Regions from separate parts of the Vibrio sp. YIC-376 genome, predicted to be linked through region 1. Evidence: riboswitches for the same ligand, from Rfam matches in the RefSeq annotation. Region 1 holds a riboswitch; the other holds the start of a gene.
The links. A riboswitch is a leader RNA that binds a small molecule or an ion and turns the genes downstream of it on or off. The one in region 1 is predicted to bind lysine.
Positions count from the first base shown of each region.

Region 2: it holds a riboswitch for lysine, as region 1 does, so the genes downstream of both, tet(35) (tetracycline efflux Na+/H+ antiporter family transporter Tet(35)) here and lysC (lysine-sensitive aspartokinase 3) in region 1, are expected to answer to the same signal.

Region 1 covers NZ_JBBWFK010000012.1:83,639-98,855, reverse strand. The annotation lists gene metH (methionine synthase) at 1-2,441, shown strand, start outside; gene lysC (lysine-sensitive aspartokinase 3) at 2,511-3,863, opposite strand; lysine riboswitch at 3,965-4,143, opposite strand; gene WJM94_RS19615 (pyridoxal-phosphate-dependent aminotransferase family protein) at 4,371-5,492, shown strand; gene WJM94_RS19610 (PglL family O-oligosaccharyltransferase) at 5,549-7,327, opposite strand; gene uvrA (excinuclease ABC subunit UvrA) at 7,395-10,217, opposite strand; gene galU (UTP--glucose-1-phosphate uridylyltransferase GalU) at 10,366-11,238, opposite strand; gene WJM94_RS19595 (LuxR C-terminal-related transcriptional regulator) at 11,407-12,051, opposite strand; gene WJM94_RS19590 (single-stranded DNA-binding protein) at 12,329-12,850, shown strand; gene csrD (RNase E specificity factor CsrD) at 13,091-15,100, shown strand; gene WJM94_RS19580 (MSHA biogenesis protein MshI) at 15,122-15,217, shown strand, end outside.
Region 2 covers NZ_JBBWFK010000001.1:120,756-135,972, forward strand. The annotation lists gene WJM94_RS00550 (DUF1365 domain-containing protein) at 1-212, shown strand, start outside; gene WJM94_RS00555 (class I SAM-dependent methyltransferase) at 206-1,462, shown strand; gene WJM94_RS00560 (DUF2878 domain-containing protein) at 1,469-1,981, shown strand; gene WJM94_RS00565 (chalcone isomerase family protein) at 1,941-2,537, shown strand; gene WJM94_RS00570 (DUF3833 domain-containing protein) at 2,576-3,070, shown strand; gene purB (adenylosuccinate lyase) at 3,168-4,538, opposite strand; gene hflD (high frequency lysogenization protein HflD) at 4,689-5,306, opposite strand; gene mnmA (tRNA 2-thiouridine(34) synthase MnmA) at 5,317-6,459, opposite strand; gene WJM94_RS00590 (hypothetical protein) at 6,650-6,919, shown strand; gene WJM94_RS00595 (inosine/guanosine kinase) at 7,036-8,340, shown strand; gene WJM94_RS00600 (H-NS family histone-like protein) at 8,466-8,873, opposite strand; lysine riboswitch at 9,456-9,636, shown strand; gene tet(35) (tetracycline efflux Na+/H+ antiporter family transporter Tet(35)) at 9,746-11,347, shown strand; gene WJM94_RS00610 (hypothetical protein) at 11,468-12,091, opposite strand; gene WJM94_RS00615 (sigma-54 interaction domain-containing protein) at 12,269-13,222, opposite strand; His leader region at 13,587-13,723, shown strand; gene hisG (ATP phosphoribosyltransferase) at 13,776-14,672, shown strand; gene hisD (histidinol dehydrogenase) at 14,678-15,217, shown strand, end outside.

The DNA.
Region 1 (15,217 bases):
TGGTTCGCTTCTTGAACCTGTGTGCTTCTGAGCCTGAAATTTCAAAAGTGCCTATCATGGTTGACTCTTCCAAGTGGGAAGTCATCGAAGCTGGCCTGAAGTGCATTCAGGGTAAAGGCATTGTGAACTCTATTTCTCTAAAAGAAGGTAAAGAGAAGTTTGTTGAGCAGGCTAAACTGATTCGCCGTTATGGTGCTGCGGTTATCGTCATGGCATTTGACGAAGTTGGTCAGGCTGATACACGCGAGCGCAAAATTGAAATTTGTACCAATGCTTACCGTATTTTGGTTGATGAAGTCGGTTTCCCACCAGAAGACATTATTTTTGACCCGAATATTTTTGCTGTGGCCACTGGTATCGATGAACACAACAACTATGCCGTTGACTTTATTGAAGCGGTGGGCGACATCAAACGTGACTTGCCGCATGCGATGATATCAGGCGGTGTGTCTAATGTTTCTTTCTCGTTCCGTGGCAATAACTATGTTCGTGAAGCGATTCATGCAGTATTCCTCTACCACTGTTTTAAAAATGGTATGGATATGGGCATCGTTAATGCTGGTCAGCTGGAGATCTACGATAACGTACCTGAAAAACTGCGCGAAGCGGTAGAAGATGTCGTTCTTAACCGTCGTAACGATGCTACCGAAAGACTACTGGATATCGCTGCGGAATATGCAGATAAAGGCGTCGGTAAAGAAGAAGATGCCGCAGCACTTGAGTGGCGAACTTGGTCAGTCGAAAAGCGTTTAGAGCATGCTTTAGTTAAAGGGATTACCGAGTTTATCGTTGAAGACACAGAAGAAGCTCGTGTTAACGCCTCTAAGCCACTAGAAGTGATTGAAGGTCCGTTAATGGACGGAATGAACGTGGTCGGCGACTTGTTTGGTGAAGGTAAGATGTTCCTTCCTCAAGTGGTTAAGTCAGCGCGTGTTATGAAACAAGCGGTAGCTCATTTAGAACCATTTATCGATGCAGAGAAGCAGGTCGGTCAAACTAACGGTAAGATCTTACTCGCTACAGTGAAAGGCGATGTGCACGATATCGGAAAAAATATTGTGGGTGTCGTTTTGCAATGTAACAACTACGAGATCATCGATCTTGGTGTTATGGTGCCGTGTGAAAAGATCCTAAAAGTAGCCAAAGAAGAGAACGTCGACATTATCGGTTTGTCGGGTCTGATTACCCCATCATTAGATGAAATGGTTCATGTGGCTAAAGAGATGGAGCGCCTTGATTTTAATCTTCCGCTTCTGATCGGTGGCGCTACAACTTCGAAAGCGCATACCGCAGTTAAAATCGAACAGAATTATAAACACCCGGTGGTTTACGTTAACAACGCATCACGAGCGGTAGGTGTTTGTACTTCCCTGTTGTCTGATGAACGTCGTCCTGCTTTTGTAGAAAAGTTGAATGAAGATTATGAGCGCGTACGTGATCAGCACAATCGTAAGAAGCCCAGAACCAAGCCAGTCACTCTTGAGGAAGCTCGTGCCAATAAAGTAGCCATCGATTGGGATACGTATACTCCTCCTGTTCCAAAGCAGCCGGGGATTCATATCTTTGATGATTTTGATGTCGCGACTTTACGTAAGTACATCGACTGGACGCCATTCTTTATGACCTGGTCACTGGTTGGTAAATATCCAACGATTTTCCAGCATGAAGAAGTTGGTGAAGAGGCGCAACGTTTGTTCCATGATGCGAATGAGCTACTTGACCGTGTCGAGCGTGAAGGTTTGATGCAAGCGCGTGGCATGTGTGGTCTGTTCCCTGCCGCGAGTGTGGGTGATGACATTGAAGTGTACACTGATGAATCGCGTACCGAAGTCGCGAAAGTTCTGCGTAACCTGCGTCAGCAGACGGAGAAACCAAAAGGCTTTAACTACTGCCTATCAGATTACGTCGCACCAAAAGAGTCAGGTAAGCATGACTGGGTTGGCGCGTTTGCGGTAACTGGTGGTATTGGTGAGCGTGAACTGGCTGACGAGTATAAGGCTAAGGGTGATGATTACAACGCGATTATGATCCAGGCTGTAGCGGATCGTTTGGCTGAAGCGTTTGCGGAATATCTGCATCAACGTGTACGTAAAGAAATCTGGGGTTATGCTGAGGATGAGAATTTATCCAACGACGACCTCATTCGTGAAAAATACCAAGGTATTCGACCTGCACCAGGCTACCCGGCATGTCCAGAGCATACTGAAAAAGGGCCACTATGGGAGCTTCTAAACGTAGAAGAGAATATTGGTATGTCGCTCACTTCTAGTTATGCGATGTATCCAGGCGCTTCCGTTTCTGGTTGGTATTTTTCTCACCCAGACTCTCGTTACTTTGCGATCGCACAGATTCAGGAAGATCAGCTCGAAAGCTATGCTCAGCGTAAAGGCTGGGATAGGCTAGAAGCAGAAAAATGGTTAGGTCCGAACATTAACGGCTAATCCATCGAAAAGAGAAAGGGCTGCCTACTGGGCAGCCCTTTGTTTTTCTGTATGTCGATAAAATCGTAATTATCGTTCAAACAACTCTGCGTGCAGCTTTTGAATCGCTTGTTGAGATTCTGATTTGTGCAGAAGGAAACACAAGTTATGTGGGCTAGCACCGTAGCAAATCATACGTAGGTTAAAATCTTCCAGCGTGCCGAAGACTTGCTTCGCATAGCCTTTACTGCCACTCATGTTGTTACCGATGAGTGCAACTAAACATAGGTCGTGTTCAACTTCTACTTTACACAGCTCTTCCAGTTCTTCTCTAACTGCTTGAGGCAATTTCGGCGCGCCACCTGAAGTATCAGTTTGGTCCAGGGTTAATGACACACTGATCTCTGACGTGGTAATCAGGTCAACCGAAATTTTGTGTTTAGCCAGAATTTCGAACACTTTTGCCAGAAAGCCGTATGCGTGGAACATGTTTGCACTGCGCAGAGTTACCATAGTTTGGTTGCAACGCAACGCTAGAGCACGGTAAAGCGGCGAGCTTTCTACTTTATGGCGTATCCATGTGCCACCCGCTTCTGGATCTTTTGAAGATCCCACAAAGACAGGGATATCATGACGCAGGGCTGGAACCAGTGTAGAAGGGTGGAGGATCTTCGCACCAAAGTTCGCCATTTCTGACGCTTCACTAAAGCTGATTTCAGGAATTGGAGACGCTTTCGGCGCAATACGCGGATCGGTAGTATAGATACCAGGGACATCTGTCCAAATCTCTAGGCCAGAAGCCTTAACACCTTCAGCGATAAGTGCCGCACTGTAGTCACTACCACCACGACCTAATGTGGTTGTATTGCCTTCCTCATCAGAGCCGATAAAGCCCTGAGTTACAACGACCGACTGTTGACATACCGGAACGAGTTTCTCTTGAGCGAGCTGGTAGATAGCCTCGACATCAGGTTCTGCTCGACCGAAGTTATTATCGGTTCTCAGCACTTCACGGATGTCGAAACGCACCGCATTAATGCCTCGTTCTCTCATAAGCTGAGCCAGAATATGGGTAGACATCAGTTCACCACATGCTACCAAATGGTCAGTCAGCTTAGTACTTGCTTGAATTGACGCAGCTTCGGCAAGGCTGGTTACGGTATCCAGAATAGCGTATACCTCTGCAGTTGCTTCAGCTGCATCTCTTAACTGATTTAGGATGGCATCATGAATTTCTGCTAACTTTTGTAGCAACTCGGCACGCTGCTCCTGATCCTGAACACCATTGGCAAGTTCTACCAGTAGATTGGTTACACCAGAGCAAGCGCTGCTAACGACAAGACGAGTATTTGGATTGTTTTCTATAATGGCGGCACAACGGCTCATTGCCTCGAAATTGGCAACACTGGTTCCACCGAATTTTGCTACGTTAAGTGCGCTCACTGCGTTCTCCCACGACTTCCTAAAAAAAATATATATCTGATATTTAGTGAGGAAAGGAAAAGAGCAAAAAGAGAGGTATTTGATATGTACTTGAAATATGTACCCTCAGAAGCTCTTCATCAGACAGTGCTGATGACAGTTGATGGGACTCAACCCAAGTCAACCGACAAGCCAAAACCTGCAATTTTGACTTACCTCGGCACTACTCCCCCTCAATAATTTGTTTTGGAATTGCGGTTCCACAAATCATCTACCTGGGTAGTGCTCCTCTTCCACATAAAGCTCAAACATTGAACGGTTTTGAGGCCCTAATGTCAATCAATATTTCAGCTAATCTTATATTTTTTATTAACGAATTTGTGATAGTGGTTTGAACTCAATACTTACGGCTAATTGCCGAGTAGTACAAAATCCATTAGTGTGAGTTCTCTGATTCCCGAGACTTAATCCAAATTCTAAAAATAATCGACCTTGCTCGGGTGAAATAACGTCAAACAAGGAGCTGTCATGCCGATCCAAAGTTTTATTCCTCCTCATCGTATCCTAATGGGACCTGGTCCATCAGATATTTATCCTCAAGTACTACAAGCCTTGAGCCGCCCAACGGTTGGTCACCTGGACCCACTATTTATCGCCATGATGGATGAGCTGAAACAGCTGCTGAAATACGCATTTCAGACAGAAAATGACTTTACTATCGCGGTTTCTGCACCAGGTAGTGCGGGGATGGAAGCGTGCTTCGTCAACCTGATTGAAAAAGGTGACAAAGTTATCGTATGCCGAAATGGTGTTTTTGGTGAACGTATGCGTGAAAACGTAGTTCGTGCTGGTGGTGAAGTTGTGGTAGTCGACGATGAGTGGGGAACGCCAGTTTCTGTCGATAAAGTTGAGCAAGCACTGCAACAACACCCAGACACCAAAATTTTAGCTTTCGTTCACGCAGAAACCTCAACTGGTGCCGTCAGTGACGCTCAAGCTCTGGGTAAATTGGCTAAACAGTACAACGCGTTATCCATTGTTGATGCGGTTACGTCATTAGGCGGTGTGCCTCTAAAAGTCGATGAGTGGCAATTGGATGCTGTGTACTCAGGCAGTCAAAAATGTTTGTCTTGTGTACCTGGCTTGTCACCAGTAACGTTTTCACAGGCTGCGATTGATAGAATTCAATCAAGAACGACGCCTGTGCAAAGCTGGTTCCTCGACCAGAGCTTAGTGTTAGGTTACTGGAGTGGAGAAGGGAAGCGCAGTTATCACCATACCGCGCCGGTTAATAGCCTGTATGCTTTGCATGAAGCATTATTGGTTCTGAAAAGTGAAGGTCTGGAAAATGCCTGGGCTCGTCACCAACTCATGCATGAAAAACTAAAAGAAGGCCTACAAAAACTTGGTTTTGAGTTTGTCGTTGAAGAAGCCTACCGCCTGCCTCAATTGAACGCGATTTATGTACCAAAAGGTATTGATGAAGCGAAAGTTCGCGCGCATCTTTTAGAAACGTATAACCTGGAAATTGGAGCTGGACTTGGCGCATTGGCTGGAAAGGCGTGGCGTATCGGTTTAATGGGGTACGGTGCTCGTCCTGAAAATGTCGCACTCTGTTTGAAAGCGCTGGAAGAATCACTGACCGAGTAGTGCCGTCTGAAAATAAAGTAAAATAGCGAAGGATATCCTTCGCTATTTTTGTTTAGTTATTCTGCAGCTGACAGCGTAGGTGAAGCGGATTGTGCTCTTGATGGCGGCTGATAATTCACTTGAGTAAAATCTACCCGAGGGAATAAGAACTGCGCTTCAGCACGGATTTGCTCAGCTTTACTGCTGTCATCTAATCCCTGATACGCAAGGATCAAATTGTTATAGAAAGCAGGACGCGGCTTGTCTTTAATAATTTTCAGCGACCAGTCGATATAAGGCTGAATTAAGCTCGGATCCTGTTTGTGTAAGCCTATATTCAGGAAAGTGCTATATACATCCCAGTCAAATCTGTCTTTCCACATCACAGGGTTACTAACTTGATTAAGAATGTCCGGGTCGCTTGGGCGCGTTGTTTCAAATTTCGTCAGTATGTAGTTGGTATGTAAAGCACTCACCATGTAGAACGTAAACACAGCAGGCAGAACTAAACTAAATATACGCAGCAAGCTTTTCGTAATTTTCGTAAAACCTACTTGGCGATAACGCGCTACTCGCTGATCTATCCAATAAAGCAGAATGATAAAGATCACCCAGTGAACTAAAGAGTGATAAAAAGGATACTCAAGCTGAGAATGCAAAACTATAGGGATAAACAAAGCCAGTAACGCTAAACGCGTTCCTCGCTTCGACTGATAGATTCTGCGCAGCACTAATGTCATGGCTAAAAAGATACCCAAAACAGGTAAGAGCCCACCTTCGACGCCCCAATACAGCAGCTCATTGTGAGGGTGATCCATTGCGGGTAATCCAGCAGGATATTTTTCATTTAACGCATGTTGACGAGCCGTATAGAGCATGTATTCGGACTCAAACTTTCCATATCCATATCCCGTGAATGGCTTTTCAATCACCATATCTAAGGTCTGAGGGAAAGTGTAAGCGCGAGGCGACGCCATATTCACTTTCTCGGCCGCTAAGCCATTACCATCAGGAAAAGCAATGAACATGACCACGACAGAGAGCAGCAAGCCTGTCGCCAGAGAAATAACCCAGTGAGTAAAGCGTCTTCTGGTGTTGTAGCGGTACATGTATGGGATCACCAACAGTACTGCAAACAGAGAAGCCAGCCAGCCTGTGCGTGAAGCAAGAGCTACGATTAAAGGCAAAGTTAATACAGGTACGGCATAGAGCAAGTAAATGTCACTGAGTTTTCGATGGTATTTATATGGCTGACGTGCCAATAAATAACTGGCAATCACAAGCCCTGTCGCGAGGAAACTTGCCATAACATTGGGTTGCTGGAATATGCCATAAGGTCGATTGGCAATTGTGTTGTAACCGAAAGGGTTGCCTGGCTTCAGGTACAGGTATTGAATTAGGCCGAAAATAGCTTCGATCACCACCGCTAACACAATAAACCACAGGATCCGTTGACGGTGCTTATTACTAAAATGGAATTGCTGCAGGACAACGAAAAACAGCAAGCCACTCCAAAGCCCAATGAGTTTGTTAGCGGCCAAGCTACCATTCGCATTTGGATAAAATACCGGTACAGTCATGATGACGACGCTGATAAACAGCCCGATGGTTAATTTGGAGTACCTTAACGCTTGATTACGCGCGATCTGATAGCAACCAATACCGAGCGCAAAGCTGAAAGCAATCCACGTTGTCGCATTGAATGACAGGGCTAACCCTGACCCGCCTGGGTTAGGCATAAAAAAGTGCATTGCCAGAACAAACAGTACAGCCAACGCGATAAGAAACTTGCGATTGAGAGGTACCTGAACTTTTTCCGGTGAAAGTTTAGTTCCACTTACATGTATAGTAGCCATAGACATTGCTTTGTTTTGAATGAAAAAAGACCAGCAATGGCTGGTCTTGGTACTTTACCTGTTTTTTTTACTTCAACATAGGACTAAGGAAGCGTGCTGTGTGCGATCCTTCGATCTGGGACACATCTTCAGGTGTGCCTTGCGCGATTATTTCACCTCCGCCTTGTCCGCCTTCCGGACCCAAGTCGATAACCCAGTCTGCTGTTTTTATGACATCCAGGTTGTGTTCGATGACGACAACCGTATTACCGTGATCTCGTAGACGATGTAAGACCGTCAGTAGTTGTTGAATATCATGGAAGTGCAGACCAGTGGTTGGCTCATCCAGAATGTAGAGCGTTTTACCCGTATCGCGCTTTGACAGCTCTCTTGCTAATTTCACACGCTGCGCTTCACCCCCGGACAGGGTTGTCGCGGCCTGTCCAAGACGAATGTAAGACAAACCCACATCCATTAATGTTTGTAATTTACGAGCAATGGCAGGTACAGGTTCAAAGAACTCGCGTGCGTCTTCCACCGTCATTTCCAGTACTTCATCAATGGTTTTGCCTTTGTAACGTACTTCTAATGTCTCACGGTTATAACGCTTTCCTTTACACACATCACATGGAACATAAACATCGGGTAAGAAATGCATTTCAACTTTAATTACACCATCGCCCTGACACGCTTCACAGCGACCGCCACGCACGTTGAAACTGAAACGTCCCGGTTTGTAACCGCGTGAACGCGATTCCTGTGTGCCAGAAAACAATTCACGGATCGGCGTAAAGATACCTGTGTAGGTTGCAGGATTAGAACGAGGTGTTCTGCCGATTGGACTTTGATCGATGTCGATGACTTTATCAAAGTGCTCTAAGCCTTTGATCGACTTGTAAGGCGATGGGTTCGCGGTTGTGGCACCATTCAGTTGGGTATGAGCGATCTTAAAGAAGGTATCGTTTATAAGGGTCGACTTACCCGAGCCAGAAACACCGGTAATGCAACTAAACAGGCCAACCGGCACTGACAAGTTAACGTTTTTAAGGTTGTTACCCGTTGCACCGATAAGCTCGACGGTTTTCTTTGGATCGCGAGGTGTACGTTCTTCTGGCACTGCTATCTCTTTGACACCACTTAAGTACTGACCCGTCAGAGAATTAGGGTTAGCAATGATCTCTGCCATTGTACCTTCTGCTACAACGTTACCACCGTGTACACCAGCGCCTGGACCAATATCAATCACATGGTCTGCACAACGGATGGCATCTTCATCATGTTCGACGACCAACACGGTATTACCCAAATCACGCAGGTGAGTCAGCGTTTTCAGCAGGCGTTCATTATCACGCTGGTGGAGTCCAATAGACGGTTCATCAAGCACATACATCACCCCAACCAGGCCTGCACCAATTTGACTTGCTAGACGAATACGCTGTGCCTCACCACCAGACAGTGTTTCAGCACTGCGGGATAAGTTAAGGTAATTCAGGCCGACATTGACTAAGAACTGCAGTCGGTCATTGATTTCTTTCATCACCTTTTCTGCAATTTGTGCACGCTGACCTTCCAGTTTTAGTGTTTCAAAGAAAGCTAGGGCATCGGCAATGCTCAGCTCTACAATTTCAGGTAAGGTGGTGTCAGCGATAAACACATTACGTGCTTCGAGACGCAGACGCGTACCTCCGCAACTTGAGCAGGACTTGGTTGAAATATATTTAGCGAGCTCTTCACGAACAGAGTTTGATTCAGTATCACGATAGCGACGCTCAAGCGTGTTCAGTATGCCTTCAAATGGGTGGCGTTTAACCCGGATATCACCACGATCATTGATGTACTTAAATTCAACTTCCGTACGGCCAGATCCTTTTAATATGACCTCTTGCATCTTCTTTGGCAGAGAATTAAACGGAGCATGAAGATCAAAATCGTAGTGATCAGCCAATGAGGTGAGCATTTGGAAATAGTAATAATTTTTTTGATCCCAACCACGAATCGCACCTTGTGCCAGACTCAGTGAATCATCCTGAATGACTCGGCTTGGATCAAAATATTGCTGTACGCCGAGTCCGTCACAAGTACCACATGCACCGGCCGGGTTATTGAATGAGAACAGCCTAGGCTCCAGCTCTTGCATACTGTAGCCACATTGAGGACAAGCAAAGTTCGCCGAGAAGATAATTTCTTCGCCGTCACCGTTCATCGGAGCCACAACAGCAATACCACCAGAAAGCTCCAGTGTTGTCTCGAACGATTCCGCTAATCGCTGCTGCAGATCCGGACGAACTTTAAAACGATCGACAACAACTTCGATCGTATGTTTTTTGTGTAATTCTAGTGTTGGTGGATCAGAAAGATCGCAGGTTTCACCGTCAATACGAGCACGGATAAAGCCTTGAGCAGCAAGATTTTCTAAGGTCTTTACGTGTTCGCCTTTACGCTCCTTAACGATGGGTGCCAGCAGCATCATCTTACTGCCTTCTGGCAATTCCAGAACTTTGTCCACCATCTGGCTTATCGTCTGAGCGGCAAGAGGAGCGTGGTGAGTTGGGCAGCGAGGTTCGCCGACGCGGGCGTAAAGCAGACGCAGGTAGTCGTAGACTTCAGTAATCGTCCCTACCGTTGAGCGAGGGTTATGAGACGTCGATTTCTGTTCGATAGATATCGCTGGGGATAAACCCTCAATATGATCGACATCGGGCTTTTCCATAAGAGACAAAAACTGACGCGCGTAAGCGGAAAGAGACTCAACATAGCGTCGTTGGCCTTCTGCATACAAGGTGTCGAAAGCGAGAGAAGACTTACCAGACCCACTTAATCCAGTAATGACCGTCAGTTTATCGCGAGGGATGGTTAGGTTAATGTTTTTAAGGTTATGGGTTCGGGCACCGCGAACTTCTATTTTATCCATCGTTTTTGCTCTATGTATAACCAAGTTCGGCAAGTATTACATAGTGTGAGAAATGTGCAAAGAAATACTGGACAAAAAAACAGTAAGCAAAAGCCCGGCTTGTGACCGGGCTTTATATAGTTAAGACTAATCAATAAGTTTGAAAAGTTTATACTTCTTTTTTAGTCACGTGCTTACTTAGTGCAGACTTTTTCTCATCTTTGAGGTATAGGTTTTCGAAACAGTAATTCGTTGCTTCGATGTAACCTTCTACGCTACCGCAGTCAAAACGTTTGCCTTTAAATTTGTACGCTAGTACGCAACCAGCTTTTGCTTGCTTCAACAAGGCGTCGGTAATTTGGATCTCGCCACCTTTACCCGGCTCTGTGTTTTCGATTAATTCAAAAATATCTGGAGTAAGAATGTAGCGACCAATGATTGCTAGATTGCTTGGTGCTGTCCCTGGATCAGGTTTTTCGACCATGTCATCAACACGGTAGATGTCGTCCTTGATCATTTCGCCAGAAATCACGCCGTATTTATGGGTTTCTTCTTCAGGGACTTCTTGTACTGCCACGATTGAACAGCGGAACTGCTTGAACAGAGCGACCATTTGAGCCAGCACACCGTCGCCTTCACTCACACAAAGGTCGTCAGCCAAAACCACTGCAAATGGTTCGTCACCGACCAGTTCACGGCCAGTCAGAATAGCGTGTCCAAGTCCTTTCATTTCTCGTTGACGAATGTAAGTAAAGTTCGCTGATTCAATGATTTCACGAATGTCTATTAGGAGCTCTTCTTTGTTAGTGCCGCTGATTTGGTGTTCCAGTTCGTAGTTCTTGTCAAAGTGATCCATGATTGAGTGTTTGCCACGCCCCGTCACAATACACATGCCATTCATTCCGGCCTGAATTGCCTCTTCAACGCCGTACTCAATCAAAGGTTTATTCACAACTGGCATCATCTCTTTTGGCATTGACTTGGTCGCAGGTAGGAAGCGCGTACCATAGCCCGCAGCAGGGAACAGACATTTTTTTATCATTGGAGGAATTTCCTTTCTCGTCAGTATCATCAAGAATTTGCACATCACTTTAACACGAGAGGTATGTATGAATCATGATTAAAGTAGGAAAAAGTGTGAGCTGAAGGGTAGAAAAAGGCTGAGCCACTAGGAAGGAGTGGCATTTGAGGTGCATTACGTTCAGATGAATTAAGACATCAAATTCTGATCGGCCCACGCAATGGCTTGCACGCGGTTCTTCACGGAAAGCTTTTTGAATATTTGGTACAGATGCGACTTAATCGTAAATTCGCTGACAAACAACTCCTCTGCCATTTGGCTGTTCGATGCTCCATTTTGAAGGCAGCGCAACACTTGCAGTTCACGAATGGTAAGATCAACGGTGGCAGGAGCGGTATGAGTATTGATGACATTACGGTAGTAGTGCAAAAGCTGGCTAGACACATTTCGTGGCAACCAGTTTTGTCCGTTGATAATACCTTTGAGTCCTTCACCAACTTGTTTTAGCGAATCCTCAGCATAAAACACGCCTTTGAGTTGGCCGAAAGAGAGCAGCTCATCTGTGGTAAGGCGCTTAGGGACGTTAAAAATAACGGTCTCAAAGTTTTTCCACACCAAGGGTAAATTCTTAATGGATTGAACAAGAGACTTATGTTCAATGAAATCAATAATTAGAATCTTATTGCGATGTTCGGGCATGGCCTCCATTAAAGCATCCGTTGAGATCACGGGAATACTCATCTCGATGTACTTTTCCAGCGCGGCTACCTTCTGGGCTGCGTTATCTTCCATGCTAATCAGAAATAGCTTGCGGGTGTAGGCTGACTTTCTCACTAGGTCAAATCTCCCTATGTTCAGTGAATGCGGTAAATTGGCATTAAAGGCGTGTTAGAGCTATATGTTTGGTGAATAAATGCGTTCAGATTCAAAGGAAGCGCTATTTTGTCTGCAACACGAATCAAAATTGCTACACAGGGAAGTTGAATAGATATTTTGTGTTCTAGACAGGGGCTTTATAGAACACAATGGTATTAGACTTTAATCAGATCATTAAAGCGTGCTATTCTAGTGCGCTAAAATTTTATATATCCAGAGTGAAACGGAGCAGATCATGGCCAGCCGTGGAATTAACAAAGTTATTTTGGTGGGGAATCTAGGTAACGACCCTGAAATTCGTTATATGCCGAACGGCGGTGCAGTAGCAAACATCACTATTGCGACCTCTGATTCATGGCGTGATAAAGCGACTGGCGAACAGCGCGAAAAAACTGAATGGCACCGAGTAGTGCTGTTTGGCAAGCTTGCTGAAGTAGCTGGTGAGTACCTGCGCAAAGGTTCTCAGGTTTACATTGAAGGGCAGCTTCAAACCCGTAAATGGCAAAATCAGCAGGGTCAGGATCAGTACACTACCGAGGTTGTCGTTCAGGGCTTTAATGGCGTAATGCAAATGCTAGGTGGTCGAGCTCAAGGCGGTGCACCTGCGATGGGTGGTCAACAACAGCCTCAGCAAGGCGGTTGGGGTCAGCCTCAGCAACCTGCTCAGCCGCAATACAGCGCACCTAAGCAACAACAGGCTCCTCAGCAGCAGTACAATGAGCCACCAATGGATTTTGACGACGACATTCCGTTCTAATCCTGATTGCATGATGGACACCAAAAGGCCGCGAACATCGCGGCTTTTTTCGTTCTTAAATTTGATTTAAAAAGCTCGAGTTTCTTTATTTGTGGTCGATATCTAATACTTTAGTAGTGAAAGTAATGATGACATACTCGCGCTTCTCACAATCTGACTAATCGGATTGTTTCTTAAACACTGTTCAAGTATAAAGATTTCAATAAGGTATATAGTGAATAGAAAAGGAATTCAGCATTCATGAGGTATACCCCAACTCTTAAGTTAAGCACTCGGCTGGTGGCCTTTGTCACCATGATCGTCATATGCGCAATGTTTATCTTGTTTGTCGGCGCAACCCTTTCTTTTAAACGACTTGGGCAGGAATACCTTACCCATTATTTAGAAGGGATCGTTGAAGTTGTCGATAAGGAGATGGAAGATCCTGATGCGGCATACTCTATGCAGCGCTGGATGCCAAAGATGCTGCAGGCCAGCAACATTGTCGAAATGACATTAACGACCAATAATGCGGTCGTATATCGCTTTAAAGATACATCCCACAAAATGGAAGAATCCGTCTTGTTTGAGAAAGATTATCAACTTACTCACAATCAAGATTACGTTATCCATTTCAAAGCTATTCCTCCCTATCTGGGCTATAGCTACTCCATGCAAGCGCTGTGGTCTATTACGCTGGCCGTTATCCTGATCATTTTTTGCTTAATGCGCGGTGTGGCTTGGCTGAAGGAGCAGTTGGCTGGTTCAGAAATGCTCGAAGAGCGTGGCCGTATGATATTGGCTGGTCGCGTTGAACAGTACGCCAAGGGAGATGAATCTGAATGGCCTTACACTGCAAGTGAAGCTCTTGATGTGCTCATCGAAGAGTTGCAGGACGCGCGTCAGGAGCGCAGCCGGTTCGATACCTTCATTCGTACTCAAACATTCCTCGACAAGTTAACCGGCACGGCAAACCGAGTGCTATTTGACAGCAAATTGGAGTCCGCGTTGTTAGAAAGTGGCGCGCGAGGAGCGGTGTTACTTGTACGTATTCATGACTGGAAGTTGGCTAAAGAGGAGCTGGACAAGCAAGTTGCTGATGAGTTTATTGTCGAAGTTGGCAGCCTGTTATCTAATCTGGTTCAGCGCTATCCGGATGTGGTCTTTTCTCGTTATTACGATTCTGATTTTGCGCTGTTTTTACCTCAGCAAGATGCCAAAGGTGTGGCTAACCTCGCCTCGCAATGTATTCGTCAGATGGAGAAACTCTCGCCTCCAGAACCTTTGGATCCAGACAATTGGTGCCATATCGGTATCACCATGTTCAAAGAAGGCGAAAGGCATAGCCAGATTATTGATGAAGCGGAAACCGCATTGCGTAGTGCCCAGCTGCAAAACAACAACAATTGGAGCCGTTTTAAGAAATGGAATCACGATGAAGAGGTTCGGGGCAGCGTCAGGTGGCGTACCTTATTTGATTCGGTGTTAACCTCTGACAACGTGCTGATATATGCACAACCTGTGCGTGTAATTAGTGATATATCGAATAAGCAACCACTATACGAAGCGTTGACATGCAGGATTCGCGATCCAGAAAACGGGATAGTTAAAGCGTCACGGTTTATCTCTTCTGTTAGGCAGGTTGGTTATGAAGCCCAGATGGATAGAGCCGTTATCAATAAATTCTTAAGACATTACAAGGAGCATTTTGATAACAGCATTTGTTACGCTCTAAACTTGCATGTGCCCGCATTTTCTAGCCGGGAGTATTTCAAGTGGATACGCTATGAGCTGTTACAACTGACCCGTGAGCAAAGGAAGTGTCTCATTTTTGAGTTTGTGGAAGCACAATTTGTAAGACACTTAGACTTTATGCGGCCAGTCGCTAAAATGCTCACCGGTTTAGGGTGTCAGCTCATGATAGGGCAAGCTGGACGCACCATCGTTAGCAGCCATTATTTAAAAGAGGTGGATATTCGCTACCTTAAGCTTCACCGCAGCCTAGTCACAAAGATAGACCAGCGACATGAAAACCAACTGTTTGTCCGCAGTATGATGGGCGCAGCAGCAAGCAGCAAAACTCAAATTATAGCTGTGGGCATTGAGAATAGGCATGAGTTAAACACACTGCTTGAATTGGGTGTTTACGGCGGTCAAGGGCGCTATTTCTCAGCCGAGCGACAGTACCTTCCCCGTCCTCAGATGACGCAGGTTACTCAGTCAGAACCGCAAGTTAAGCCGGGGAGACGAAATCGCTGGCGGAAAAAATAAAATAAAACAAAGATAATATTCATGAATGTTAAAGCAGTATTTGACAAGTTTATGCGACCACCAAGCAGTGGTCGCACTTGCTTTTTGGTTATTCAGCCAGATGCAGTCTATTTATCC
Region 2 (15,217 bases), on a different contig from region 1:
CAATGTCGAGCAAAAATCTATTGAAGTGTTTGGTTGTCACTCCTATACAAACCATAAAAGTGGTCTTTGGCATTTACTGGCACGGATTAAAACTTTGGGTTAAAGGTGCGCCTTTTTATTCCCATCCTAAATATTCAGCGCCGGATGAAAATAAAATGAAGCCAGAAAAGAAAAGTAAGGGAAGTAAGAACAAGGAGAATTCTGCATGTTGAATAGTGGAGTTATAACATTGCCGCGAGAACTTACTACGACTCAAAAAGCGGCCCGCAGAGTGATCTTTCAATGTTTGAAAAACATGGAAGTCGGCAATTTAACCGTGATAGAAACCTATGCAACGGAAAATAAAGAGACGAGCGAACGTTTTGCCGCACCGATTGGAATGTTTCAGGGAAAACCTGTAGGGGCGACAATTGAGGTGAAACACCCTGGTTTATACGCACGCGTGTTGCGCGGCGGCAGTATAGCCGCTGGGGAGGCGTATATGGATGGCTGGTGGGACAGCCCAGACCTGACGGCATTGATGAAGTTGATGGCGTTGAATATGAGTGCTTTAGACCAGATTGAAGATAAGGGAAGTTTGCTGACCAAACTCGTATATAAATTCAGCCACTGGGCCAATCGAAACTCTGAGGATAAGTCCCGTCAAAACATTCATGCGCATTACGATTTGGGAAATGCGTTATATGAGTCATTTCTTGATACCAACATGCTTTATTCTTCCGCTCTCTATCGACAAGATGGTGAGTCATTAGAACAAGCGCAAATTAATAAAATGGCGCGCTTGTGTCACCAGCTTGATCTTCAGCCTTCTGACCATGTTATTGAGATTGGAACGGGTTGGGGTGCCATGGCGATATACATGGCGGAGAAATATGGCTGTCAGGTAACGACGACCACTATATCTGAAGAGCAGCATCTCTACGCCCAGCACGCGATAGAGAAGAGATGCTTGGCAGACAAAATTACCTTACTAAAAGAAGACTACCGAAACCTTGTTGGCCGTTACGATAAATTGGTGTCGATCGAGATGATTGAGGCGGTAGGCAAAGAGTTTTTGCCATCCTACATTAAAAAATGCGAATCACTACTTAGGCCGGGCGGCTTAATGGCAATTCAGGCAATTACCATCGCCGATCAGCGTTATGAATACTACAGCAACAATGTTGATTTCATTCAGAAGTACATTTTCCCTGGAGGATTTCTACCGTCAGTAACGTCTCTCACTCAAGCGGCCACGAAGTATAGTGACTTAGTTGTCCGTGATCTGTTCGATATTGGCCTCGATTACGCAAAGACACTCAATGAATGGCATTACCGATTTAATCAGGCTGAAACAGAAGTTCGCGAGTATGGCTATGACGACAAATTTATTCGTATGTGGAGTTACTATTTGAGCTACTGTGAGGGTGGTTTTCTGGCGAGAACCATCAGCGCTGTACACATGACCTTTCAACGCCCGTAGGCCGATATGAGAGTGTTGGTTGCATCAACCTGGTTTCAAATATGCTGGTTTGCAGCTGTGCTTGGTACCTATCAATGGCAGTGGCTTACCGTTTGTTTAACTTTGTTAACTATCGCCTATTGCATATTAAGCAATGCTACTTCATTAAAAGGCATCGCTATCGTCACCGCCATTGGGCTGGCCCTTGATAGTCTGAACCAACAATTTACTCTTCTTATTTTCCAAACTGTATGGCTGCCAATATGGCTGCTATGCCTTTGGGTAGTATTTGCCTGGTATGCCCGCCAACTTATATCTGTTTTGCATCGTTTTCCTAAAATCTTCGTATCAATAGTAGGCGGCTTGGGGGGAGGAGCCAGCTATTTCGCGGGGTACAAACTCCATTCCGTTGAATTTGGTTACAGCGTTAACCTCTCTTTGGTGATTTTATTTATAGAGTGGTGTGCTGTGATGGTATTGATACTCAAGGTGTATGGAAATGAGAAGCTTGCAGGGAAACTTAGCCAAGAGTCTGATTAACGGTGCGCTACTTGCCGGTGTATTAGTGTCGTTGCCCTTAAAGGCACAGAACGCCGGCACTGATATGGGGACATCCAGTACCGAAGATTGGCGACAATGGAAAACCGTTGGTCAGGCGAAATTAACTTGGTTTATCTTTGATATCTATGAGTCGCGTTTAAGAGCGCCTGAGGGAAAGTATTTAGTGAACGATGATGTATCGCCTCATCCCTTCGCTTTAGAACTTTACTACCAGCGTGATGCAACAAAACAGCAGTTACTAGAGGTAACGGATGAGCAGTGGCAAAAACTAGGGGTAAAACAGGCTCTTCGGCAACAATGGCTATCTCAGCTCAATACTATGTTCCCTAACATCAAAAAAGGCGACGAACTTACTTATGTAACAGATGGTCAATCAGGTCAATTGCTTTATCGTCCTGCGGGCACTTCCTCTTTGAAGACCATTGGTTACGTTAAAGATGAAAATTTAAACGATGCTTTGCTTTCTATCTGGCTGTCACCAAATACGACGTATCCCAAACTTCGTAAACAATTAATAGGGCAGGTGACACAGTGAATGTTTTAAAGCGACTAATCCATTTGACTGTAGCCGTCATGGCTGTTTTTCTTGGTTCTTGCTCAGCCGATATCGACAACTATCAATCAACAACGCCCAATTTTGACCTGTTTGGATATTTTGACGGGAACGTGAAAGCTTGGGGAATGGTGCAAGACCACTCTGGACAGCAAACCAGACGCTTCGAAGTGGATATTGTTGGTACTATTGCAGGTAATGAACTGACGTTGATAGAAGATTTTGTTTTTAACGACGGCGAGGTAGATCAGCGTATTTGGAACATAACTAAGTTAGGAAATAGCCGCTACCAAGGGAACGCTGACGATATTATTGGTATAGCAACCGGAAAGGAGACAGGTAATGCGTTGCAGTGGCAGTATGACTTTGAGTTAAAAATGGATGATTCAACAGTCACGGTTGCATTTGATGACTGGCTTTATCGCCAAGACGAAAAGCATGTGTTTAACCTGACTAGAATCAAGAAGTTTGGTGTAGAGGTGGGGACAATTACCTTATTCTTCCAAAAACAATAGATTTGGAAGTCTTTGATGATTTTTTAAAGGCTGAGGGTAATAAAAAGGTTGATGCTCTCACATCAACCTTTTCAAATTCAGGTGAATCACTCAGTGATTACAGCTTGTCAGTCAACTCGATTGCTTGACCGATGTAGTTAGCTGGCGTCATTTCTTTCAGACGTGCTTTCTCGTGCTCAGGAAGCTCAAGACCTTCGATGAAGTTACGCATTGCTTCACCATCTACACGCTTACCACGAGTCAGCTCTTTAAGCTTCTCGTATGGTTTTTCGATACCGTAACGACGCATCACTGTTTGTACAGGCTCTGCGAGAACTTCCCAGTTCTTATCAAGTTCAGCCAGAAGCGCTTCACGGTTAACTTCTAGCTTGCTAATGCCTTTAAGCGTTGAAGTGTAAGCGATGATTGCGTAGCCAACACCAACACCTAAGTTACGTAGAACTGTTGAATCAGTTAGGTCACGCTGCCAACGAGAGATAGGCAGTTTCTGTGCTAGGTGACCAAACACTGCGTTCGCAAGACCTAGGTTACCTTCAGAGTTTTCAAAGTCGATTGGGTTAACTTTGTGTGGCATTGTAGAAGAGCCGATCTCGCCAGCAATGGTTTTTTGCTTAAAGTGGCCTAGTGCAATGTAGCCCCAAACGTCACGGTCGAAGTCGATAAGGATAGTGTTGAAACGTGCAACAGCATCGAATAGCTCAGCGATGTAATCGTGTGGTTCGATTTGAGTTGTGTATGGGTTCCAAGTTACGCCAAGAGATTCAGTGATGAATTCTTCAGAGAACTTGTGCCAGTCTAGTTCTGGGTAAGCAGATAGGTGTGCGTTGTAGTTACCTACTGCGCCGTTGATTTTCGCTAGGATCTCAACGTTTTCGATCTGCTTGTATTGACGTTCCATACGGTACGCCACGTTAGCCATCTCTTTACCCATTGTTGATGGAGATGCAGGCTGACCGTGTGTACGAGACAGAAGTGGAATATCACGGTACTCAACAGCAAGCGCTTTGATTGCGTCGATAATGTTGCGGATTTCTGGAAGAATTACCGTTTCACGCGCTTCTTTTAGCATTAGAGCGTGAGATGTGTTGTTAATGTCTTCAGAAGTACATGCAAAGTGGAAGAATTCGTTTACTGCGTGTAGTTCAGGAACATCAGCCACTTTTTCTTTTAGGAAGTACTCAACCGCTTTTACGTCGTGGTTAGTTGTGCGCTCAATCTCTTTGATTCGGCGCGCGTCTTCTTCAGAGAAGTTTGCAGCAAGGTCGTCTAGGAATTGGTTAGCTTCTGCGCTGAACGCTGGCACTTCTGCGATTTCAGCAGTAGCAGCTAGCTTTTGTAACCAGCGGACTTCAACGATTGTACGGTATTTAAGCAGACCGTATTCACTGAAAATTTCGCGTAAAGCAATCGTCTTACTTCCGTAACGGCCGTCTACTGGTGAAACAGCAGTCAATGCTGACAGTTCCATGATGTTCTCCTGAATTGGGTTTCTAAATTTCGTGAGCGTTATACCAATAACTGTGGCATTTGTCACGAACATTGCGCAAACGTTTGCGCGAGGGTTATTTTAATCTAAAAAAACGAGCTCGCGATAAACGCGAGCTTGTAGTGGTATCTGTTATATGCGAGCTAATAGGATTTGAGCCTGTTCGACCATCTTTTTGCGTCCAAAGATTAAGTGGCGTCGTTTACCACCTACCTGACGCCAAAGTACAGCACAACGGATACCAGACAACAGCAGAGCTCTAACTTTATGTTGAGTCGAGGTCTGTTGCAGTACTGCCGGTGTTCCTGTTACTTGGATACGAGGCCCGATAGGGCTGACAACATCCAGATAAATACTCGCTAAGTTGCTGATCATTTGCTCTTCCAGCAGCTCGAAGTGTTCAGATTGACGTTTTGCCATCTGGATACGGTCACCAAGTTGCGACATCGCATCGTTGCGAGAGGTTAATTTACGCTCCAATGCCATTAAGCTAATGATATAACGCGTAATCTCACTGCCCGATGGCGTGCTGTCAATGCCTTGAACCAGGCATTCAAGGCCTAGTTTTAGGTCGGCTTCGCTACCGAATACGCCAATGGTGTTGGCTGGATTCGTGTTCAAAATAGCGTTAATGGATGTTTCAAAGGCATCTTGATCACAATGTCCGTTTCTCGCAACTTGTTGAACCAAAGCAACAGCTTGGCAAATGCCTGCAAACGCGATAGTACGGTCATAAAGTGTATTCGCCACGTAACAACTCCTAAGCTTGAGAATATTTAATGCGTTGTTCGATGATACCGCCACCTAGACAAACGTCATCTTTATAGAACACTGCTGATTGACCAGGAGTCACTGCAATTTGCGGCTCGTCAAAGATAACTTTAATGTTCTCATCATCGATTGGGATGATTGTACAAGGAATATCTTGTTGACGGTAACGAGTTTTTACCGTGCACTTCATAACATCGCGAATTGGCTCACGCTCTACCCAGTGAAGTTGTGATGCAAGTAATCCTTCGGATTTCAGCATCGGGTGATCTTTACCTTGTACGGCAATCAATACGTTACGCTCAAGATCCTTTTCGCCGACGAACCATGGATCTTCATTACCGCCGCCACCTTTACGGCCACCAATATGCAGACCTTTACGCTGACCAAGCGTGTGATACATCAGACCTTGGTGTTGGCCAATAACTTCACCTTCTGGTGTTTCGATGTTGCCAGGCTGAGCTGGCAGGTAACGTCCCAGGAAGTCAGTAAATTTGCGCTCTCCGATAAAGCAGATGCCAGTAGAGTCTTTCTTCTTCGCTGTGATTAAGCCTTGCTCTTCCGCGATACGGCGTACTTCAGGTTTCTCCAAATCACCTACCGGGAATAGGCTACGGGCAACTTGTTCGTGGCTAAGTGTATATAAGAAATAACTTTGGTCTTTGTTGCTGTCCAGACCACGAAGCATCTGCGGTTTCTCCTGTTTTTCACCAGGTAAAGAGCTTTCAGGAAAAGAACGACGCACGTAGTGACCCATCGCGATGTAATCTGCATCTAGCACTTCGTCAGCGAATTCAAGAAACGCTTTAAACTTAATTTCTTTGTTACAAAGAATGTCTGGGTTAGGCGTACGACCTGCCTTGTACTCAGCAAGGAAGTACTCAAACACGTTGTCCCAGTACTCTGCAGCAAAGTTTATGGTGTGTAGGTGGATGCCAAGCTTGTCACATACTGCCTGAGCATCGGCTAAATCTTCTGCTGCTGTGCAATATTCTTCGTTGTCATCTTCTTCCCAGTTCTTCATGAACAGGCCTTCTACTTGGTAGCCTTGTTGTTTCAGAAGATACGCAGAAACAGATGAATCAACGCCGCCGGACATACCGACGATGACTTTCTTTTGGCTGTTATCAGACATTACTAAACACCACTTAAATAAACGGGACGCAGATTCTAACAGAAACCACTGACCGGTGACAGATCCGAGACGGAAATCACAATTCGTTTTTGCTACATTTTTCTGCACCAACAACACTAATTCGTAATTTCACAAGTATAGACGGGATATATATGGCATAGTTGCCAAAAATCCAAGAGGTAATATTAAGATGACTGACGAAAACCAATTCATGCAAGAAGCTGAGTTAATTGAGATTGTTGAAAATCAACTGGAAGACGGGAATCCGTTAAAAGTTAAAGAAACACTCATGCGTTTAATGATGACTGGTACGCCACGTGATGAAGCGGTTGCGATGATGGCTTGCGCAATGTCGATTGAAGTGTTCGACGTCATGAAAAATGAGGGTGAATTTAATCTTAAGCGTTATAGCGAGCACCTTAATCAGTTGCCAGATCTAAGCTTTATGGAAGGTGAATGATCCCCAGTAAATAAAAAAGAGAAGAGCAAACGTTTGCTATAATTGCCTTTATTGCTGCGTGATTATTAGCGGTATAGAATCCGTTCTCTTTTTCATCCCTTACTCAGACTAACAATATGAAATTTCCTGGACAACGCAAATCCAAGCATTATTTTCCTGTTCATGCTCGTGACCCATTAGTGAGTCAAGCACAAGAAAGCAAGAAGATGACGCGTACTCACATCATTGGTATTGACCAAACTTTAGTGGATATTGAAGCAAAAGTTACATCGGATGTGATTGAAAAATACGGTTTGAGTAAAGGCCACTCATTGGTAATTGATGATGTTACGGCGGAAGCTTTATACCAGCATCTTAAAGAAGAGAACCTAATTACCAATGAGTACGCGGGTGGTACGATAGGCAATACGCTTCATAACTACTCCGTTCTTGCTGACGATCGTTCAACACTGCTTGGTGTGATGAGCCAGGAAATTAAGATTGGCAGTTACGGTTACCGCTACTTGTGTAACACATCAAGCCGCATGGACCTAAACTACCTCCAAGGCGTTAATGGTGCTATTGGTCGCTGTTTTGCGCTTATAACCGAAGAAGGTGAACGTACTTTCGCGATCAGCGAAGGTCAAATGAACCAACTTCATCCAGATAGTATTCCAGAAAAAATCTTCAAGAATGCTTCAGCGTTATTACTGACGTCTTACTTAGTACGATGCAAAGACGGTGACCCAATGCCTGCTGCAACGATGAAGGCGATTGAGTACGCGAAAAAGTATGACGTGCCAGTTGTTCTGACATTAGGTACTAAATTCGTAATTAAGGACGATCCAAAATATTGGCAAGAATTTATTCGTGAACACGTTTCTGTTGTTGCCATGAATGAAGATGAGGCAGAAGCACTGACAGGAGAGTCTGATCCTTTAGCTGCGTCTGACAAGACACTAGAATGGGCTGATTTAGTGCTTTGTACTGCTGGCCCTGTGGGCTTATTTATGGCCGGGTATACAGAAGATAGCGCGAAACGTGAAACGACTTTGCCATTGCTTCCTGGATCAATTGCAGAATTTAACCGTTACGAATTTAGCCGACCAGCACCAAAAAATGCATGTGAAACACCTATTAGAGTGTATTCTCATATTTCACCATATATGGGTGGTCCGGAAAAAATTAAGAATACGAATGGTGCGGGTGATGCTGCCTTGTCTGCTGTTCTTCATGATATGGCTGCAAATAAATACCATAAAGAAAATGTGCCTAATTCAAGTAAGCACAGTAATGAATATTTAACTTACTCTTCTTTCTCGCAAGTTTGTAAATATGCAAATAGAGCTAGTTACGAAGTACTAGTACAACACTCTCCGCGTTTGTCGCGTGGACTACCTGAACGAGAAGATAGTCTGGAAGAGGCATATTGGGAACGCTAATTTAGTATAAATTTACAGTTCTTTTACAAATGTAAAAATGGCGCATTAGGAAATGCGCCATTTTTTATTTAATACAAACAAAAAGGCTCCCTAGGGAGCCTCTTATTTTTACTATAGAACGCAAATTAGATTAGGAAATCATCCAGTGATTTACCTGCATCAAGATGCTCTTGGATAGCAGAAGGCGTACGACCTTGGCCTGTCCAAGTTTTTTCTTGACCATTTGGATCAATGTACTTGTATTTAGCAGGGCGAGGTGCGCGCTTAGATTTTGCCTTAGTCTTAGTTTCGCCTGATAGCGCATTAATAAGAGCCTCAACGTCGATACCGTCTTGTGCAATTTTTTCTGCGATTTCAGCTAATTTAGCTTCTTGCTCAGCTTGTGCTGCGCGTTCTGCCTCTTCCGTTTCCTTGCGCTCTGTCACTACAGTAGTCAGTTTATCTAGAGCTTCTTCCAATTGTTCTAGAGTCAGCTCACGAGAAAATGCACGAAGGCTACGGATATTTAGAAGTGTTTTAGTCAGCTCTGACATAACGATTCCTATTAATAGGTTAATGTGTATGGCACCTCTTATCGTTACGATCAAATAATGCCATTCTACAAATAAAGCGGTAAGTCCTTATATTTAACTTTATCTTTTCCTTATGTGCAAATACTAAATCGTGATTTCGATTAATTTTGTCTAATTTTTTATAAGAAAGGAATATTATCGAGATATAAAAGTTATTAGATGGAAGTTCAATCATGCTCAAAATATTTTAATTGCCTTTATTGTGAATTCGCTTTTATAAGTCACAGGGCGTCTCAATCCGGTCAAAGAGATAAAGTCGTGTGTAGTTTTCGATGTCACATTTGTTTTATTTATCAATAGAAGTCAAATAATGATACTGCTCGAGTAATAATAAGGTTTCATAAAAAGTGCAATGATAGTGGTTGCAGTTGCATATTAATGGCATTTAGTGGTGAAACTAAACCGCTCGCTTTACAGTGGAATATAAGTTTAATTTAGTTTGATGTGTTGCATTGGTTCTCATCATAAGTACAATAGCGCCACCTGATGCAATATCACAGATAAATTGTTGCCATTATGTATATTTAGTGGTCAATTGTTTGTTATTGCCGTAGAGGCGCAGTCTCGAAGAGTAGCTATTATTGGGGTGATGCCAATGAATAATAGTGGAAGGCGAAGATTGCCGAAGCGAGTAATCCATCAATATTACTTGCTGGGGTTGTATCCGAAAGGAACAACACTGCCATAGTATATTTACATTAAACTATGGAGCGCTACTGTAGGGTTGGGTGGAGTGTTCGCTTCCCTGTCGCTAAGTTCAACATGAGTTCGTTTTTTAAAAGACGTGGCTTATCTGCAGTAGATCTCTAGCCAAACTTTGGTTTTTGAAGATCATGAATTTAATAGATTTTTCTAGTTCTCCTGTTTCACTGTTGCCACCGCTTGTCGCTTTGACTCTGGCGATTTTGACACGACGTGTATTAATTTCTCTTGGTGTAGGTATCGTACTGGGTGCGGTTCTACTGAATAGCTGGTCGGTCGTTGATACTGCGAGCTATGTTGGTACCCAAGTGTCTTCTGTCTTCGTTGAAGATGGCGGTCTTAACACTTGGAATATGAGTATAGTTGGCTTCCTTATCTTATTGGGAATGACAACCGCATTGTTGACGCTGTCTGGTGGTACACGCGCATTCGCAGAATGGGCGCAGTCTCGAGTTAAAAGTAAGCGCGGTTCTAAACTTCTCGCAGCCTTTTTAGGTGTATTCATTTTTGTCGACGATTACTTTAACAGCCTTGCTGTTGGCGCGATTTCTCGCCCAGTGACCGATAGATTCTATGTATCTCGCGCGAAATTAGCGTACATCCTGGACTCAACTGCGGCTCCAATGTGTGTGATTATGCCAGCATCGAGCTGGGGTGCTTACATCATTACCATTATTGGTGGCATTTTAGTTTCGCACGGTATTACCGAGTACTCTGCTCTAGGTGCATACATTCGATTGATTCCTATGAACTTCTATGCGGTATTTGCACTACTTATGGTATTTGCAGTCGCATGGTTCGGTTTAGACATCGGTAAGATGCGTGAACACGAGATCTTGGCATCACAAGGTCGAGGGTTTGATAAAGACCAAGAGAACGACTCGCCAGAAGCTCATGAAATTAACGAGGAGCTTGATATCCGCGAGAGCGATAAAGGTCACGTTTCTGATTTGATCTTGCCTATCGTAACGCTAATTGTGGCAACTATTGCTTCTATGCTTTACACCGGTGGTCAGGCCTTGGCTGCTGATGGTAAAGAGTTTGCTCTACTAGGCGCATTTGAGAATACCGATGTTGGTATGTCCCTGATTTACGGTAGCTTGCTTGGTCTGGCGGTTGGTTTATTTACTGTGCTTAAGCAGGGTATTCCAATGAGCGAGATCATCCGTACACTTTGGATTGGCGCAAAATCAATGCTCGGTGCAATTCTTATCCTTGTATTTGCCTGGACTATTGGCTCTGTTATCGGTGATATGAAAACGGGCTCTTACCTATCAACGTTGGCACAGGGTAATATCGACCCACACTGGCTGCCTGTTATTCTGTTCTTGTTGTCTGGTTTAATGGCATTCTCAACAGGTACGTCTTGGGGTACTTTCGGTATCATGCTGCCAATTGCTGGTGATATGGCAGGAGCGACTGATGTAGCACTTATGCTACCAATGCTAAGCGCTGTTTTGGCAGGTGCGGTATTTGGCGACCACTGTTCACCAATTTCAGATACCACTATTTTGTCGTCGACTGGCGCACGTTGTAACCACATTGATCATGTTTCAACTCAGTTACCGTATGCTTTATGTGTGGCACTAGTTTCTTGCGTAGGCTTTGTCGTACTGGGTTTGACAACGTCTATCGCAATTTCGTTCACAGCGGCAACATTAACCTTCGTAATTCTATGTGTGGTACTTTCGTGGCTATCTAAATCTAAGATGGCGGCGTACCAAAACGTATAGAGAAATCGAGTTAATTAAAAAAGAGGAAGCTCCGCTAGAAATAGCGGAGCTTTTTTTGAAACGCGATTTAGGTGAGGGGGGCAATCGCGTTTTTTGGGGTTAACTATTAAATGAAATAAATTAGACCTCCGGCTCACTCGGTGGGAAATATGGTGTTGGACAATCGTCAGGTGATGAAGGTAGGATTTGAACTTCATCGTTATTGTTCATACCATCTAACAGGGTTTTAATATAATCGATCTCAGATTCGTCAGACCCTTGCCATGCAACAATCGCATTCGCGATAATTTCTTGCACAGGTACCCATTCACCACCATACCAAAGCGTGGTTGTAGGACTTAAGCCTGAATCGGTTGGACGATGACGAGTGTTAAAGATAAACGCCAGTAGTTGCTGCGCTAACTGTTCTTTATGCTCGTTAAGGTCCGCGTTGCCATTGTTATCAGCACTATCTGTCATACTCGATAACAAACATTTACCAGACGGGTCAGTGACTTGGAAGTAGTAAAGCCCTGCTGGTAGTGCAGCAGCTGTTCTTGGAGCATGCGGCCCAGGACCTCCATCTAAAAAGACTTCTAATTTAGATTCGTAGCGAACGTTCTCATTAACGACTGCGCCCCATGGATCTGTCGTAAAGATTGCTCCACTTAGATTTGCTAACGCAGGTACTGAAAAGATGAAAGCTAGTGAAGATATCACAAGAGTAGCTGTTCGAATCTTGGATAATAGCCTGTGAATATTCATTTTTTCTGCTCCTGTGTCATTGTCGCTAATGACTAATGAACACAGGAGCAAAGAGTATGCCTATTTTAACTTGTTGATTTCTAAAGGGCTGAAATTGAAATTATCAGGCTTAAATTTTAACTAAATGATATTTTTAGAATTTGATGTTACACAGTGTTACGTTACAGCTGTACAGTGTTAAACGCTCAAATTGTATTTCTTAATCAGGCGATATAGCGTCGTTCTGGATATACCAAGGTCTCGCGCTGCAGCACTCATGTTATGTTTATTTTCTTCAATGGCTTGCAATAGATAGTCGAGGTCAATTTGATCCGCAGATGGGAGTAGCTGCCTTTCGTTACAATCAAGCCCAAGATCATCAACGAGTAATGTGTTGTTTTCGCACATGACGATTGCTCGCTGGATGACATTGCGTAATTCACGGACGTTCCCTGGCCAGCGATGTTTTAAGAGCATTTCTTCGACTTCTTCAGACATATTATTGACCTGACCACTAGATAGGTTTCTCAAGAAATGCTCTGACAGCATGAGAATATCCTGTCCTCTTTTTCTTAATGGAGGGATCGTGAGAGGTAATATGTTAAGTCGGTAAAATAAGTCTTCTCGAAACTCACCTTGTACTACTTCGCTTTTTAAATCTACGTGACTTGCGGCTATGACACGGCAATCTACATCGATAAACTTATCGGCACCGACTTTGTGTATCTGCTTACTTTCTAAGAAGTGCAATAGGTGGATTTGCAGATCAGGAGGCATGTCTCCTATTTCATCCAGAAACAATGTGCCTTTGTGAGCTTTTTGAATAAAGCCAATTCGATCAGAAATAGCACCGGTAAATGCCCCTTTCTCATGGCCAAATAATTCAGATGCGATCAGTCCGCTAGGAATAGCACCACAGTTTACCTCGACAAAAGGCCACTGACTTCGCTTAGACAATTGATGAATAAGTCGCGCGCACAATCCTTTACCCACTCCGGTTTCCCCTTGAATGAGCACTTCCGCATCACATCGAGCGTATTTTTTTATGGCGTTACGAAGCTCTTGGATACAGGCGCTATTGCCGATCAATGGATATAGGTCAGCATTACTGAGATCCACAGCTTGTTTAGCACTACTGTTATGCAGTTTCATCATTTTTCACTATTTTTGCCCCAATAAAATAATAGTTTTTAATTAGTTGGCTCATGGCCGAGTGAGTGTCTTTTTATTGAGAAAGGTGTTAATTACGAATAGTGAAATTTACTAACCATTTGTTTAACAAGAATTTTGATTTGTGCACGATTTTTGCTAAGAGATCTGTTGTATAGCTACATTTTTCATTGAAATAGTGGGCGCTAGATAAAAATAAAAATACATTTAAATCAAATGATTAACAAAAAAAATCATAATTAGTTAAATTTAGTATTGAAAAAAATAGAATCCTTAGTTAGTGTGGTCATCAACAAAACAACGAAATAGAGTTTTAAATAAGTATGCGCAATTTTGTAATGAACATTCATCATCACCATCACCCAGTCTAGTCTTTCGGGAGATGTGCGCATACCCGGGAGACAGAAAACTCCCGGCGGTTAAAATCAAAGTATTTCAGATTTAAAACCCTCGGGAGAAAATATCTTCCGAGGGTTTTTTCGTTTTTGGCTTAAAAAATAATTTAGATTTCAATATCTTGTACAGGGACAAAGCAATGCAAACACAACGCTTAAGAATCGCAATTCAGAAAAAAGGTCGTCTTAGCAAAGAGAGCCAGGCTCTACTTAAACAATGCGGCGTTAAATTTAATCTAATGGGTGAGCGTCTTGTGGTTCACTCTGAAAATATGCCAATCGATTTGCTGCTAGTCCGTGATGACGACATCCCTGGACTTGTTATGGATGGTGTTGTGGATCTTGGCTTTATCGGTGAAAACGAATTGGAAGAAGTACGTCTAGACCGTAAAGCTAAAGGCGAACCATATGCATTTGTACAACTTCGTCGTCTAGATTTTGGTGGTTGTCGTTTGTCTATTGCTATCGACAAAGACGCAGAATACAAAGGCCCACAAGATTTAGCTGGCAAACGCATTGCTACTACTTACCCACACTTACTTAAAGCTTACATGGACGCTGCCGGCGTACCATTCTCTACTTGTATGCTGACAGGTTCGGTAGAAGTTGCCCCTCGAGCTGGTCTGGCCGATGCGATTGCAGACTTAGTTTCAACTGGCGCGACGCTAGAAGCTAACGGACTTAAAGAAGCTGAAGTTATTTTCCAATCTAAAGCGACACTGATTCAACGCACTGGTGAATTTGACGCCGACAAGACCGCACTGATTGAAAGACTACTTACTCGTATGCAAGGCGTGCAGCAAGCAAAAGAGTCTAAATACATCATGTTACACGCACCTGCAGAAAAGCTTGAGCAAATTAAATCGTTACTGCCAGGTGCAGAAGATCCAACCGTATTACCACTATCTGCAGACAAATCAAAAATGGCTGTTCACTTGGTAAGTTCTGAAAACCTTTTCTGGGAAACAATGGAACAACTGAAAGAGCTGGGTGCAAGCTCTATTCTAGTACTACCAATTGAAAAAATGATGGAGTAAGAGCGATGAGAACAGTCGTTTGGCAATCACTGAGTGAAAATCAACAAGATTCGATTTTAGAGCGCCCAGCTATCACTGAAGGTGCGAATATAACCGCTGCCGTTGCTGAGGTTATCGCGAAAGTACGTAGCGAAGGTGATGCCGCGCTTATCGAGCTAACAGAGAAGTTTGACCGAGTAACACCGGATTCAATTCGAGTTTCGGCAAAAGAAATTGATGCAGCTTCAGCACGTCTATCTGAAAACATGAAAAACGCGCTTGAGCAAGCTTATGCAAATATCGCTAAGTTTCACAAAGCGCAGAAGCCACAGCCTATTAAAGTCGAGACGCAGCCAGGTGTAATGTGTGAGCAAGTCACACGTCCAATCCAAAAAGTGGGCTTATACATTCCTGGTGGTAGCGCTCCATTACCATCGACTGTTCTGATGCTTGGTGTCCCTGCAAAAATAGCGGGTTGTCGCAAAGTGGTATTGTGTTCTCCACCGCCGATTGCTGATGAAATCCTCTACGTAGCGAAACTTTGTGGTATTGATGAAGTTTATAAC